Regions from separate parts of the Bradyrhizobium sp. CCBAU 11361 genome, predicted to be linked through region 1. Evidence: riboswitches for the same ligand, from Rfam matches in the RefSeq annotation. Region 1 holds a riboswitch; the other holds the start of a gene.
What was found. Region 1 has a riboswitch for ZMP and ZTP ahead of purH (bifunctional phosphoribosylaminoimidazolecarboxamide formyltransferase/IMP cyclohydrolase). Riboswitches for the same ligand answer to the same signal wherever they lie in the genome.
Positions count from the first base shown of each region.

Region 2: another riboswitch for ZMP and ZTP. It lies ahead of glyA (serine hydroxymethyltransferase); the one in region 1 lies ahead of purH (bifunctional phosphoribosylaminoimidazolecarboxamide formyltransferase/IMP cyclohydrolase).

Region 1 covers NZ_LBJZ01000189.1:112,198-119,297, reverse strand. The annotation lists gene XI08_RS29655 (RsmB/NOP family class I SAM-dependent RNA methyltransferase) at 1-529, shown strand, start outside; gene XI08_RS29650 (heparinase II/III family protein) at 689-2,407, shown strand; ZMP/ZTP riboswitch at 2,467-2,549, shown strand; gene purH (bifunctional phosphoribosylaminoimidazolecarboxamide formyltransferase/IMP cyclohydrolase) at 2,575-4,167, shown strand; gene XI08_RS29640 (MFS transporter) at 4,376-5,761, opposite strand; gene ggt (gamma-glutamyltransferase) at 5,864-7,100, shown strand, end outside.
Region 2 covers NZ_LBJZ01000192.1:149,799-156,898, forward strand. The annotation lists gene XI08_RS32675 (acyltransferase family protein) at 1-323, opposite strand, end outside; gene XI08_RS32680 (xanthine dehydrogenase family protein molybdopterin-binding subunit) at 715-3,024, shown strand; gene XI08_RS32685 (cytochrome c) at 3,149-3,598, shown strand; ZMP/ZTP riboswitch at 3,794-3,879, shown strand; gene glyA (serine hydroxymethyltransferase) at 3,914-5,200, shown strand; gene XI08_RS32695 (cystathionine gamma-synthase family protein) at 5,349-6,632, shown strand; gene XI08_RS32700 (CHRD domain-containing protein) at 6,729-7,100, opposite strand, start outside.

The DNA of each region.
Region 1 (7,100 bases):
CGCGCATGTCACGGCGGTCGACCGCTCGCCTGCCCGGGTGGCACGGCTGCGCGAGAATCTGGCGCGGCTGTCGCTCCAGGCCGAGACCGTCGTCGCTGACGCCGCGGAATGGGCCGGCCCTGCCGAAGGTTTTGACGGTATCCTGATCGACGCGCCCTGCACCTCGACCGGCACGATCCGCCGTCATCCCGACGTGGCCTGGCTGCGACAGGAGTCCGACATCGCCGCCCTGACCGCGCTCCAGCAGCGGCTGCTGCGAAAATCGGTCGCGCTGCTCAAGCCGGGTGGGACGCTGGTCTACTGCACCTGTTCGCTGGAACCCGAGGAGGGCGAGCACGCCATCGCCGCGCTGCTGGCCGCCGAGCCTGCTCTTCGCCGCCTCCCGATCGAGGCATCAGAGGTCTCGGGGCTGTCCGAGATCATCACCGCCGAGGGTGACCTGCGCACCCTGCCCAGCCATCTGCCGAACGCCGATCCCAAGCTCGGCGGGCTCGACGGATTCTTCGCCGCCCGGCTCGTTAAATCCTGATTTTGCACTGGTTTTTACAAACTCGACGTTGATTCCCGCCGTTCAAGGTGGTGTCAGACGGCCGATTTTGGGATTAATAAGGATTCGTCGGAATCCTCCTCTCCCCCTTCAAGGCAAGGCGTGTCGGTCGCTCAACGCAGACGTATCTCGACGCTGGTGATGAACCGCTTCGCGCGGAACATGCTCGCGCGCGCGAGCGGCGGTTCCGTTGCGCTGTCGCGGGTCTGGCCCGGCCGCACCGACCGCCTGATCATCGCGCCGCACGATCTGCGCACAGCGGACGCCACCCGCGCCGCCGAGATCTATGCCGGCCGTTTCGTCTTCGCCGGCAAGATCGTCAATTGCCAAGGCCGTTCGATCTTCGATCTCGAGCCGCCGTCGGAGGATTGGGAGGTTGCGCTGCTCGGCTTCGGCTGGCTGCGTCATCTGCGCGCCGCCGACACCGCGCTGACGCGCGCCAATGCGCGCGCGCTGGTCGAGGACTGGATCGCCAACCCCGCCAACAAGCGCCGCCCCGTCGCGCGGCGCGCCGACGTGCTGGCGCGGCGCGTGATCTCGCTGTTGTCGCAGGCGCCCCTGGTGCTCAACGACACCGACAACAAATTCTACCGCCGCTATCTGCGCGCGCTGGCCCGCGAGATCCGCTTCCTGCGCTACACCATGGTCAACATCCCGGACGGGGTGCCGAAGCTCCAGGTGCTGATCGCGCTTTGCTACACGACGCTCTGCCTCGCCAACCAGGCGCGACACATCCGCAGCGCCTCGAAAAAACTTTCGGACGAGTTGCAGCGGCAGATCCTGCCCGACGGCGGACACATCTCCCGCAATCCGGGCGCGCTGATCGAACTCCTGATCGACCTCTTGCCGCTGCGGCAGACCTTCGCCGCGCGCAACATCGCGCCGCCGCCGGCGCTGCTCAACGCGATCGACCGCATGATGCCGATGCTGCGCTTCTTCCGGCACGGCGACGGCAATTTCGCGCTGTTCAACGGCATGAGCGCAACGCCCTCGGACCTGCTCGCGACGCTGCTCGCCTATGACGACACCCACGGCGCGCCGATGTCGAACATGCCGCATACCGGCTTCCAGCGCCTCGATGCCGGCCAGACCACGCTGATCATCGACACCGGCCCGCCGCCGCCGGCCGGCGTCAGCCACGACGCCCATGCCGGCTGCCTGTCGTTCGAATTGTCCTCCGGCATCAGCCGCATCGTCACCAATTGCGGCATGCCGACCACGGGACGTGACAATTGGCGGCCGTTCGCGCGCGGCACGGCGGCGCATTCGACGCTGACCTATCACGACACCTCCTCATGCCAGTTCGTGGAGATGTCGGCGATGAAGCGGCTGTTGCATGGTGCGCCTGTCACCAGCGGCCCCGTCGAGGTCGAGAGCTATCGCGAAATCGTGCAGAACGGCACGCTGCTCACGACGTCGCATGACGGCTATCTCGCCAAATTCGGCGCGATCCATCGCCGCGTCCTGATGATCGCCAATGACGGGGCGCGCATCGACGGCGAGGATACGCTGTCGCCGCCGCAAGGCGGACGTTTCAAGGGCGCCGATGCCGATTTCGCGGTCCGCTTCCATCTGCATTCGGCGGTGAAGGCGAGCCGGCTGTCGGATGCCCGCGGCGTCATGCTGGTGCTGCCGAACCGCGACGTCTGGACCTTCGAGGCGCTCGACGACAAGGTCGATCTCGAGGACAGCGTGTTCCTGGCCGGCAATGACGGCCCCCGCCGCACCGCGCAGATCGTGATCCGGCAGGATGCCCGCCAGGCGCCCTCGATCCGCTGGAGTTTTGTCCGCTCCACCGCTTCGCCCGCGGTCACCAATGCCCGCCGCAACGCCCGGCGCGAGCCGGAACTTCCGCTGTAGAAGCGCACGATTCGGCCCCATCTCATCGTTGTGAAAATGGCCGAAAGCTGCTATCGAGCGCTCGCTCGCGCGACTGGCGACCTTGGATGGAGCACCATCGGGAAGCGCGGGACTTAAGACGCCGCGCGCCTGGGCATAGACACTCCTTAAGACAGAGGATCTTGCTCATGACTGACCACCCCCGCCGCGTCACCCGTGCCCTGCTTTCCGTGTCCGACAAGACCGGCCTGATCGGATTCGCCAAGGCGCTTGCCGCGCACGACGTCGAACTGGTTTCGACCGGCGGCACCGCAAAGGCGATCGCAGCGGCCGGCCTCAAGGTGAAGGACGTCTCCGAGCTGACCGGCTTCCCTGAAATGATGGACGGCCGCGTCAAGACGCTGCATCCGAAGGTGCATGGCGGCCTGCTCGCGATCCGCGACAACAAGGACCATGCAGACGCGATGAAGGCGCACGGCATCGCGCCGATCGATCTCCTCGTCGTCAATCTCTATCCGTTCGAGGCGACCGTGGACAAAGGCGCGGGCTTCGAGGATTGCATCGAGAACATCGACATCGGCGGTCCCGCGATGATCCGCGCCGCCGCCAAGAACCATGACGACGTCGCCGTGGTGGTCGAAGCCGAGGACTACAAGGCGGTGCTCGACGAGCTCGCCGCCAACAACGGTGCGACCACGCTGAAACTGCGCCGGCGGCTTGCCGCGAAGGCCTATGCGCGCACCGCGGCCTACGATGCTGCGATCTCGAACTGGTTCAACCGGCAGCTCGAGATCGACGCGCCCGATTTCCGCGCCTTCGGCGGCAGGCTGATCCAGTCGCTGCGCTATGGCGAGAACCCGCACCAGACCGCAGCGTTCTATGCGACCCCCGACAAGCGCCCGGGCGTCTCGACGGCGCGGCAGCTCCAGGGCAAGGAGCTCTCCTACAACAACATCAACGACACCGACGCGGCCTATGAATGCATCGGCGAGTTCGACGCCAAGCGCACCGCGGCCTGCGTCATCGTCAAGCACGCCAATCCCTGCGGCGTCGCTGAGGGCTCCGACCTCGTCAGCGCCTATCGCAAGGCGCTGGCCTGCGACTCCACCTCGGCGTTCGGCGGCATCATCGCGATGAACCGCGCGCTCGACGCCGACACCGCGCGCGAGATCACGAAGATCTTCACCGAGGTGATCATCGCGCCCGACGCCAGCGAGGAGGCGATCGCCATCATCGGCGCGCGCAAGAATTTGCGCCTGCTGCTCGCCGGCAGCCTGCCCGATCCGCGCGCGCCCGGCCTCACCGCCAAGACGGTGGCCGGCGGCCTTCTGGTGCAGAGCCGCGACAACGCCGTGGTCGACGACATGACCTTCAAGGTCGTAACCAAGCGTGCGCCTGATGAAGCCGAGATGCGCGACCTCAAGTTTGCGTTCCGCGTCGCCAAGCACGTCAAGTCCAACACCATCATCTACGCCAAGGATCTCGCCACCGTCGGCATCGGCGCGGGCCAGATGAGCCGGGTCGATTCAGCCCGCATCGCGGCGCGCAAGGCGCTGGATGCGGCGGCTGAGCTGAAGCTCGCCGAGCCGCTCACCAAAGGCTCGGTGGTGGCATCGGATGCGTTCTTCCCGTTCGCCGACGGCATGCTCGCCTGCATCGAAGCCGGCGCCACCGCCGTGGTGCAGCCCGGCGGCTCGATGCGCGACGACGAGGTGATCAAGGCCGCCGACGAGCACGGCATCGCCATGGTGTTCACGGGCACGCGGCACTTCAGGCACTGAGCTTTTGGTGCACTAAGCTCTCAACGGGTCGTCCCGGCCTAGTGCGCAATTGCGCACGGGGGCCGGGACCCATACCCACAGGGAGTAGTTTGGTCCGCGGTACTAGCCGCGTCGCGCCAACGATAGATCACGCGGTATGGGTCCCGGCCTGCGCCGGGACGACATCGGATGTGTGGCGATTGCGCTTCGCTCTATCCGGGCTACGAAGCTACTCCCGCACCCGCATCAACAGCCCCAGTCCCGCGACGAAGAACACGACCAGCACGGCCATGCCGCCCTTCTGGCTCGCCGTCGCCGCGGTGATCACGCCGATCAGCAGCGGGCCGATGAAGGACGTCACTTTCCCGGTCAGCGCGAACAGGCCGAAATACTGGGCGATGCGATCCTTGGGTGCGAGGCGGATCAGGAGCGTGCGCGAGGCGGCCTGAAGTGGTCCGCCGGCAGCGCCGATCAGGCAGCCCAGCACGAGATAGGCGCGCTCCGCGGCGCTCGAGAACAGGGGCGCGCCGGGCTGGGGGGCTGCGACCTTGACGAACAGCACGCTGTCCTTGTCGACCAGAAGGATCGCCGCCACCGACAGCAGCAGGATCAGCAGGCTGCCGGCAATGACGCGCTTCGGCCCGAGTCGATCGTCGAGCTTGCCGCCAAGCCACGCGCCGAGGGCGCCGGCAATCGCGAGCATGATGCCGAAAGTGCCGATCTGGATCGTGTGCCAGCCGAAGGTGCCCGCGGCATAGATGCCGCCGAAGGCGAACAGCGACACCAGGCCGTCGGTGTAGATCATGTTGGCGAGCAGGAACGCTGCGAGCGATTTCTGCTGCGGCAAACTCCTGATCGATTGCTTCAGCTCCGACAGGCCTTCGCGCAGCGCTTCGCGCACCGGGCGCTTCGCCGGATAGTCCGGCGTGAACAGGAACATCGGCGTCACGAAGATGATGAACCACAACCCGGTCAGCGGTCCGGCGGCGCGATCTCCCCGATGACTGGCGGGATCAAGCCCGAACAGCGGCGTGAGACCGAGCAGCGTGCGTCCGGTCTCGGGATTCGCCGCGAGCAAGCCGAGCACGATGATCAGGCTGACGATGCCGCCGATGTAACCCGTGGCCCAGCCGGTGCCGGAGAGCCGGCCGATCCGCTCCGGCGGCACCAGGGTCGGCATCATAGCGTTGTTGAAGACGGTGGCGAATTCCGCGCCGACGCTGGCGAGCGCGACCGCGGTGAGGAGGGGCGGAATGACCGAGGGATCGCCGGGCTTGCCGATCCACAGCGTGCAGGACGCCAGCACCAGCAGCGCCCCGAACCCCGCGATCCATGGCTTCCTGCGGCCCGAGGCATCTGCGATCGCACCCAGCACCGGCGACATCAGCGCGATGGCGAGGCCCGCAGCCGCCATCGCAAAGCCCCACAACGATTGGCCGGTGGCAGGATCTGGCGCAATGCTGGTGGCGAAATAAGGCGCGAACACGAAGGTCGTGATCAGCGTAAAATAGGGCTGCGCGGCCCAGTCGAAAAAGATCCAGCTGACGACGGCGGCGCGCGGCGGATAGGTCCGCTGGGCGCTGGCCATGCGCGCATCCGAGGCGATCGTCGTCATCACGCAGTCCTCATCACGAACAGTTTTGCCTGTCTTGGGGCAACCGTATAGCATTGCAGCGGCACGTGTGAACCGTCCCGAGGACCCCGCGGAAATTTGATTATGTCGTCATTTTCGACACGGCGGACATTTTTGGCCTTCCTTGCCGCTCTGGCGCTTGGAGTGGCGTCTGCGACCGCGCAGGATGCGCGGCGCGCCTATGTCCCGCCCGCGCTCGACACTGTGCATGCCGTTGCAGCCGAGCACGGCATGGTGGTGGCGCAGGAAAAGATATCGGCGCAGGTCGGCGCCGATATCCTGCGACGCGGCGGCAATGCCGTCGATGCCGCGGTCGCGACCGGCTTTGCGATGGCCGTGACCTATCCACGCGCCGGCAATATCGGCGGCGGCGGCTTCATGGTGATCCATTCCGCTGAGCGCAACGAAGACATCGCGATCGACTATCGCGAGACCGCGCCGGCAGCGACCACGCCGCAGATCTTCCTCGGTCCCGACGGCAAGCCCGACACCGCGAAGTCGCGCGATTCCGCACTCGGCATCGGCGTGCCCGGCACTGTCGCGGGCCTCGCGCTGGCGCTGGAGAAATACGGCTCGGGCCAGTTCACGCTGGCGCAATTGCTCGAGCCCGCGATCGCGATCGCCCGCGACGGATTCATCGTCAGCGACGATATCGCCGATAGCCTGCCAGGTTGGCACCGGCGCCTCGTGCGCTGGCCTTCTTCGGCCAGGATTTTTTCGCGGCCTGATGGCACCTCACTCGGTGAAGGGGATCGACTGATACAGAGTGATCTCGCCGAGACGCTCTCGACCGTCGCCGCGCAGGGTCCGCGCGGCTTCTATGAGGGCCCGGTTGCGGAAAAGCTCGCCAAGGCCCTGTCCGACGCCGGGGGCATCATGACGGCTGCCGACCTGAAGGCCTATCAGCCAATCCTCCGCGCGCCCGTGCGCGGCACCTATCGCGGCTACGACATCGTGTCGATGCCGCTACCTTCCTCCGGTGGCGTGGTGCTGGTGGAGACGCTCAACATCCTCGAAGGCTTTCAGCTCGCGGAGCTGAAGCAGGGCTCGCCGGCGTCGCTGCATCTCCTGATCGAGGCCATGAGGCGCGCCTATGCGGACCGCGCGCGCTATCTCGGCGATCCCGCCTTCGTCAACGCACCGACCGAAACGCTGACCGCAAAGGACTACGCCGCCAAGCTGCGCGCCGGCATCTCCGCCGATCGCGCCACGCCGTCGAAGGAGCTCGTGTCTGCCGCCACCTCACCCCGCGAGGGCAGCAACACCACGCATTTCTCCGTCGTGGACGGCCGCGGCAACGCCGTCAGCAACACATACACGC
Region 2 (7,100 bases), on a different contig from region 1:
TAAAGGCGCGACGCTCTCGCGGAGAAGTAATCTATGGCGTTCAATTCGCCATTTTTCGCGCGCACCAATGCCGGCCCGCCGACCAAATAGCCGCTGAGCACAAAGAAGACGATGACGGCCGCAACGCCGTGCCCGCTCAAGGCCCATATTACAGAGTAGACGAGAACGATGGGGCCGTCATTGGTTGCGCCGGGAAGCTGTTCTTCGAAGAGGAGTTGATAGGAATGAAAAATCAGGACCTCGACGGCTGCGAGCCCGCGCGCTAGATCGAGCCAATCCGGAAGGTTCGAAGCCATGCCGACCTTTGAACGAAATCTGAACACCTTCTCCTCCAGAGGCGGACGAGCTTCGGAACGAGGGTGGTTTCGCGCCCGCACGCACAACGCGTAACAGTCTGCCGCCAGGCAAATTTGATGGTTCTCAAGAAACGCGTTGCGCCGCCAGGTCGCCCCAGCTCCGTCTGATCGAAAAATGAGGGGCCCGATGATGGCGTGGCGGGGCCTCCGAGGAGGTTTCCGAGGGTGTCGAGGAGGGCGCAGGATCAGCGACCTCCGCGGGAAACGAGCGAACTCCGTCCTTTCGGTGCAACTTCGCTATGCGTGTGAGCGGTGCTTTTCCCGGCCTGCGATCAATCCGCCTAGCTAAACCCGTTTGCCTTGCCACTCTTTCCACGGCAATATGCCCGCAAAACAACCATGAGGACGGGATAAGAAAATGGCGGCTCCCATCAAGTTCGGCGTTGGCCAAAGTGTGCTGCGCAAGGAGGATGACGCGCTCATCCGCGGCAAGGGCCGCTATACTGACGATTACGCGCCGCAGGCTGCGCTCCGCTGCTTGATGCTGCGCTCGCCGCATGCGCATGCCAAATACACCATCGATGCGAGCCGTGCCCGTACGCTGCCCGGCGTCGCGCTGATCCTGACCGCCGACGACGTCAAGGATCTTGGCAATCTGCCGTGCCTGTTCAATCTCGAGACCGATCCCTTCACCGGCCCGCCTTACCCGATCCTCGCGAAGGATGAAGTGCGCCATGTCGGCGATTCCATCGCCTTCGTGGTCGCCGAGACCATCGACCAGGCCCGCGACGCGATCGAGGCGATCGAGGTCAAATGGAGCCCGCTGCCATCAGTGACCGGCGTCGTCAATGCCGTGAAGAAGGGCGCGCCGCAGGTCTGGCCGGACAAGCCCGGCAACGTGCTGTTCGACGTCTCGATCGGCGACAAGGCCGCGACCGAAGCCGCCTTTGCCAAGGCGCATGCGGTCGCCGAGATCGCCATCGTCAATCCGCGCGTGGTCGCAAGCTTCATGGAAACGCGCGCGGCGGTCTGCGAATACGACGCCAAGCGCGACCATCTGACGCTGACGGTCGGCAGCCAGGGCAGCCACCGCCTGCGCGACATCCTCTGCCAGAACGTGCTGAACATCCCGACCGAGAAGATGCGGGTGATCTGCCCCGACGTCGGCGGCGGTTTTGGTACGAAGCTGTTTCCGTATCGCGAATACGCCCTGATGGCGGTTGCGGCGCGGCAGCTGAAGAAGGCGGTGAAATGGGCGGCCGACCGCTCCGAGCATTTCATGGGCGACGCGCAGGGCCGCGATAACGTCACCACCGCGAAGATGGCGCTGACTGAAGACGGCAAATTCCTCGCGATGGATTGCGACCTGATGGGCGACATGGGCGCCTATCTGTCGACCTTCGGGCCCTACATTCCGCATGGCGGCGCCGGCATGCTGCCGGGCCTCTACGACATCCAGGCCTTCCACTGCCGGGTGCGCACCATCTTCACCCACAGCGTCCCGGTCGATGCCTATCGTGGTGCGGGCCGGCCCGAGGCAGCCTATGTCATCGAGCGTCTGGTCGATGCCTGCGCACGAAAGCTCGACATGACGCCGGACGCCATCCGCCGCAAGAATTTCATTCAGCCGAAGGCGTTGCCGTACAAGACCGCGACGGGCAAGGTCTATGATTCCGGCGACTTCGCCGCGCATCTGAAGCGCGCGATGGAGATCGCCGAGTGGAAGGAATTTCCCAAGCGCGCCAAGGCGGCCAAGAAGAGCGGCCTGATCCGTGGCATTGGCCTTGCGAGCTATGTCGAGATTTGCGGCGTGATGGGTGAGGAGACGGCCAACGTCCGCCTCGATCCCAATGGCGACGTCACCGTCCTGATCGGCACGCAGTCGAGCGGGCAGGGCCACCAGACCGCCTATGCACAGATCGTCGCCGAGCAGTTCGGCGTGGCGCCGGAGCGCGTCCACATCCGTCAAGGCGATACCGACGAGATCGCCACGGGCCTCGGCACCGGCGGTTCGGCCTCGATACCCACGGGCGGCGTCTGCGTGGAGCGCGCTGCGGGCGATCTGGGCAAGAAGCTGAAGGAGTTCGCAGCGCAGGCGCTGGAAGCGAGCGCGGGCGACCTCGAGATCACCGATGGCGTGATCCGGATCGCCGGCACCGACCGCTCGATCTCCTTCGCCGACCTCGCCAAGCGCCCCGGCGCCGATCCGTCGAAGCTCAACGGCAGCGCGACCTTCGCCAGCGCCGACGGCACTTATCCCAACGGCACGCATGTGGCGGAAGTCGAGATCGATCCGGCGACCGGCATCATCAAGATCGTCAACTACGTGATCGTCGACGATTTCGGCAAGACGCTCAACCCGCTGCTGCTGGCGGGGCAGGTCCATGGCGGCGCCATGCAGGGCATCGGCCAGGCCTTGATGGAGCAGGTGGTCTACGGCGCGGGCGACGGCCAGCTGATCACCGCGACCTTCATGGACTACGCGCTGCCGCGGGCGGCGGACGGTCCGGACTTCGTGTTCGAGACCGCCAACGTCCCCTGCAAGACCAATCCAATGGGCGTGAAGGGGGCGGGCGAGGCCGGCGCGATCGGCTCCTGTCCGGCCGTCGTCAACGCCATCGTCGACGGGCTCTGGCGCGAGTACAAGATCGACCACATCGACATGCCGGCAACCCCGGAGCGGGTGTGGATCGCGATCAGCGAGCACCGTCGCCGTCACAGCCTGTAAGCCACAATCCTCCCGCGCGGGAATAAACGCCCCGCGCGGGGTTCTATCCATGGATGGACCGCGACTCCCGTGAAGCGGGTGGAGGGTCCAATCCCAAGGCATCTGCGAGTCGGAGAAACCAACAATGAAACGGACGATGATTGTCGCGACGACCCTGCTATTGGGCGCGGGTGCCGTGATGGCGCAGCAGGAGGTCGCGGTTCAACAGGACAATCTGATGCGCTCGCAGGCCAAGAGCCTCTACACGGTCATCCTGAAGATGACCAAGGGTGACATCCCCTACGACCAGAAGGCTGTCGACGAGGCGATCACCAATCTTGAGACCGACGTCGCCAAAATCGCCAAGACCTTCGAAGTCAATCCAAAGCAGGACGTGGTGAACGCGACCTATGGAGCGTCGCCGAAGGTTTGGAAGAACAAGGCCGACTTCGACTCCAAGATCCCGCCGGTGCAGAAGGCGATCGCGCAGGTCAAGGGCAAGATTACCGACGTCGCGAGCCTCAAGGCCGCCTATACCGCAATCAACGATCGTTGCTCCGACTGCCACGAGACGTATCGCCTGAAGTTGAAGTAGCCACCTCACTTTTTACACGCTCGACCTCGCAGCCCGGATGAGCGCAGCGATATCCGGGGAAGGTGGCCCCGCATGTCGCTTCGCTCATGCGGCTCGGAACGTTGCCTCAACCAGCACGGCCTGCGGGAACTGGTAGTTGCGGCAGGTCCGCAGGTCGGCTAAGTTGTACTTTACGAAGAGTCTCCGTGCTCATTCGTCCTATCGCGCGACTGGCGAGCTAACGTGGAATCGACCACGGTGAAGCGCGAAGGGTTTCGACGCCGATCGCCTGGGCAACCAATCTGCTGGAAAAACAGCGTGTTGAGGAGCCCGAGCATGCCGTCGTTTCGCAACGAACTGTCCATCAACGATCAAGAGATCGCCGCCGCCCTTGCGGGAGAAGAGCGCCGCCAACAGGACGGCGTCGAACTGATTCCGTCCGAGAATTACACCTACCCGGAGGTGCTTGAACTGCTCGGATCGGTCTTCACCAATAAATATTCCGAGGGATATCCGGGACGCAGATACTACGGCGGCCAGCAGTATACGGACAAGATCGAGAACCTCGCACGCGAGCGGGCCTGCTCGCTTTTTCGTGCCGGGCACGCCAACGTTCAGCCTCTTTCCGGATCACCGATGAATCAGGCCGTCTATCTCGGCCTGTTGGAGCCCGGCGACACCATTCTCGCCATGGACCTGTCCCACGGCGGTCATCTCACCCACGGCGCGCCGGTGTCCCACATGGGGCGCTTGTTCAACTTCATTCGCTACAAGACGGCCCCGTCAAACGGCGCGATAGATTTCAACGAATTGCGCGCGATTGCGCGTAAAGCGCGTCCGAAGATGGTGTTGTGCGGTTACAGCTCCTATCCGCGCGACCTGGACTATGCGGCATTCAAGAGTATTGCCGACGAAGTTGGCGCGCTCACGATGGCTGACGTGAGCCACTATGGCGGATTGGTTGCCGCGAATGTCATGCGCAATCCGCTTGATGCCGGCTTCGACGTCATGACGACGACATCCCACAAGACACTGCGCGGCCCCCGTGGCGGGATCATCCTGTGCCGGAAAGAAAACGCCGGTCGGATCGATGCTTCCGTATTTCCCGGTCTGCAGGGCGGACCTCACATGAACGTCGTGGCCGGGATTGCCGTCACGCTCAAGAAGGCGGCAACCTCGGATTTCCAGGTCTACGCGCGGCAGGTCTTGCGCAACGCGAAGGTTCTTGCCGGCGCGCTGATGGAGCGCGGGATGAAGCTGGTCACGGACGGGACGGACAATCACATGATGGTCGTCGATACGGTCGCGTCCGTCGGACTGGACGGGCGGGCAGCCGAGGATGTGCTTGATGCCATCGCCATCACCACAAACAAGCAAGTGATTCCGGACGATCCGCGCCCGCCGCTCAGGCCGAGCGGTATTCGCCTCGGGACACCGGCGGCGACCACGCGTGGCATGGGAGAACCCGAAATGCGTCGTATCGGCGAGTTCATTGCGGCGGCTCTGCAGGCGAACGGAAACGATGAGGTCGTCGCGCGCCTCAGGTCGGAGTGCGTCGAGATGTGCCGGGCTTTTCCCGTTCCAGGCGTAGTGTCCGGAGCAAATTCTGTTCCGAAGGCCTGACGGATCGTTGTCAGAGTGGTTATCTTCGGTCGAGCCGCCGCGGCGTTGATTCGACCTGCTGGATGCCGGCGCATCTCGCTCCCGATTGCCTCACGATGTTTGGAGTTCCAACGCGCGGCGCGGATCCTAGTCAACAGCGAGACTGGCCATGGTAAAACCCTTTCCGTCGAAGACCCACATCGGCAACCATATGCTGCATCCGGAAACGCTGATGCTGACCTATGGCTACGATCCGCAGCTGTCGGAAGGCGCCATCAAGCCGCCGGTGTTCCTGACCTCGACCTTCGTGTTCAGGACGGCCGAGGACGGGCAGGACTTCTTCGATTTCGTCGCCGGCCGGCGCGAGCCGCCGGAAGGCATGGGCGCGGGCCTGGTCTATTCGCGCTTCAACCACCCCAACAGCGAAATCGTCGAGGACAGGCTCGCGGTCTATGAGCGCACCGAGAGCTGCGCGCTGTTCTCCTCCGGCATGGCGGCCATCGCGACCACGATCCTCGCCTTCGTCCGCCCCGGCGACGTCATCCTGCACTCCCAGCCGCTCTATGGCGGGACGGAAACCCTGCTCACGAACACGCTTGCGCGCCTGTCGATCGGCGCCGTCGGCTTTGCCGACGGCATCGACGAGACGGCGGTCAAGCAGGCCTCGGAGGAGGCGATGCGCAAGGGCCGCGTTTCGATGATCCTGATCGAGACCCCGGCCAACCCGACCAACGGCCTGGTCGACGTCGCGATGATCCGCCGCATCGCCGACGCGATCGGAAAGGCCCAGGGACACACGCCGATCATCGCCTGCGACAACACGCTGCTCGGGCCGGTGTTTCAGCGGCCGATCGAGCACGGCGCCGACCTTTCGCTGTACTCGCTGACCAAATATGTCGGCGGTCATTCAGATCTGATCGCGGGCGCCGCGCTCGGTTCGAAGGCGATCATGAAGGGCATCAAGGCGCTGCGCGGCGCCATCGGCACCCAGCTCGATCCGCATTCCTGCTGGATGATCAACCGCTCGCTCGAGACGCTGAGCCTGCGGATGGAAAAAGCCGATGCGAATGCGCGGCTCGTCGCGGATTACCTGCGCGATCACGACAAGGTGGCGAAAGTCCACTATCTCGGTCACCATGAAGAGGCCTCGCCGGCCGGACGCGTGTTCGCAAGGCAGTGCCTGGGGGCGGGCTCCACGTTCTCGTTCGACATCGTCGGCGGCAAGGAAGCCGCGGTCAAATTCCTCAACGCGCTGCAAATCCTCAAGCTCGCGGTGAGCCTCGGTGGCACGGAGTCGCTTGCCAGCCTGCCTGCGACGATGACCCATTCCGGTGTTCCCGCCGATATCCGCCAGAAAATCGGCGTTCTCGATTCCACGATCCGGTTGTCGATCGGCATCGAGAATCCGTCGGATTTGATCGCCGACCTCGCGCAGGCGCTGAGTGCGGCTTAAGCTCCGGGCGACTGATTTCAAATGCTTCTCGTGAATCGAAACGGCCGGGCGCCCTCTCCAGCACCCGGCCTTCGCCGACGAAGCCGCCGCTAAAGCTTACTTCGTCACCTGACCGCGGATCTCGCCGCCCGGGTTGGCCGCAGTGTGAATGTTGACGTAGAGCTTGCCGGCCAGCAGATCGGCGGCCTGCGCATCGGTCAGGGTTGCAGAGCCCTCGACCGGGCTCGACGCCGCATTCGGGATCGCGACCGCGACGCCGGCGTTCTTGCCGGCCTCGGCCGGCCCGTGGAAATGAGCGGCGGTGGCGGGGCCGGAGAGGCCCGAATAGGTCACCTTCCAGGAGAGCTTCTTGCTCGCGGCGTCATAGTCCAGGTCGGCCGTTCCGGTGCCGCTGGTGGTGGTGGCGGGCACTTCGGACTTGCCATCCAGCGTCGCCTTCAGTTTCTCCGCGCTGGCCGGGGCGGCGAA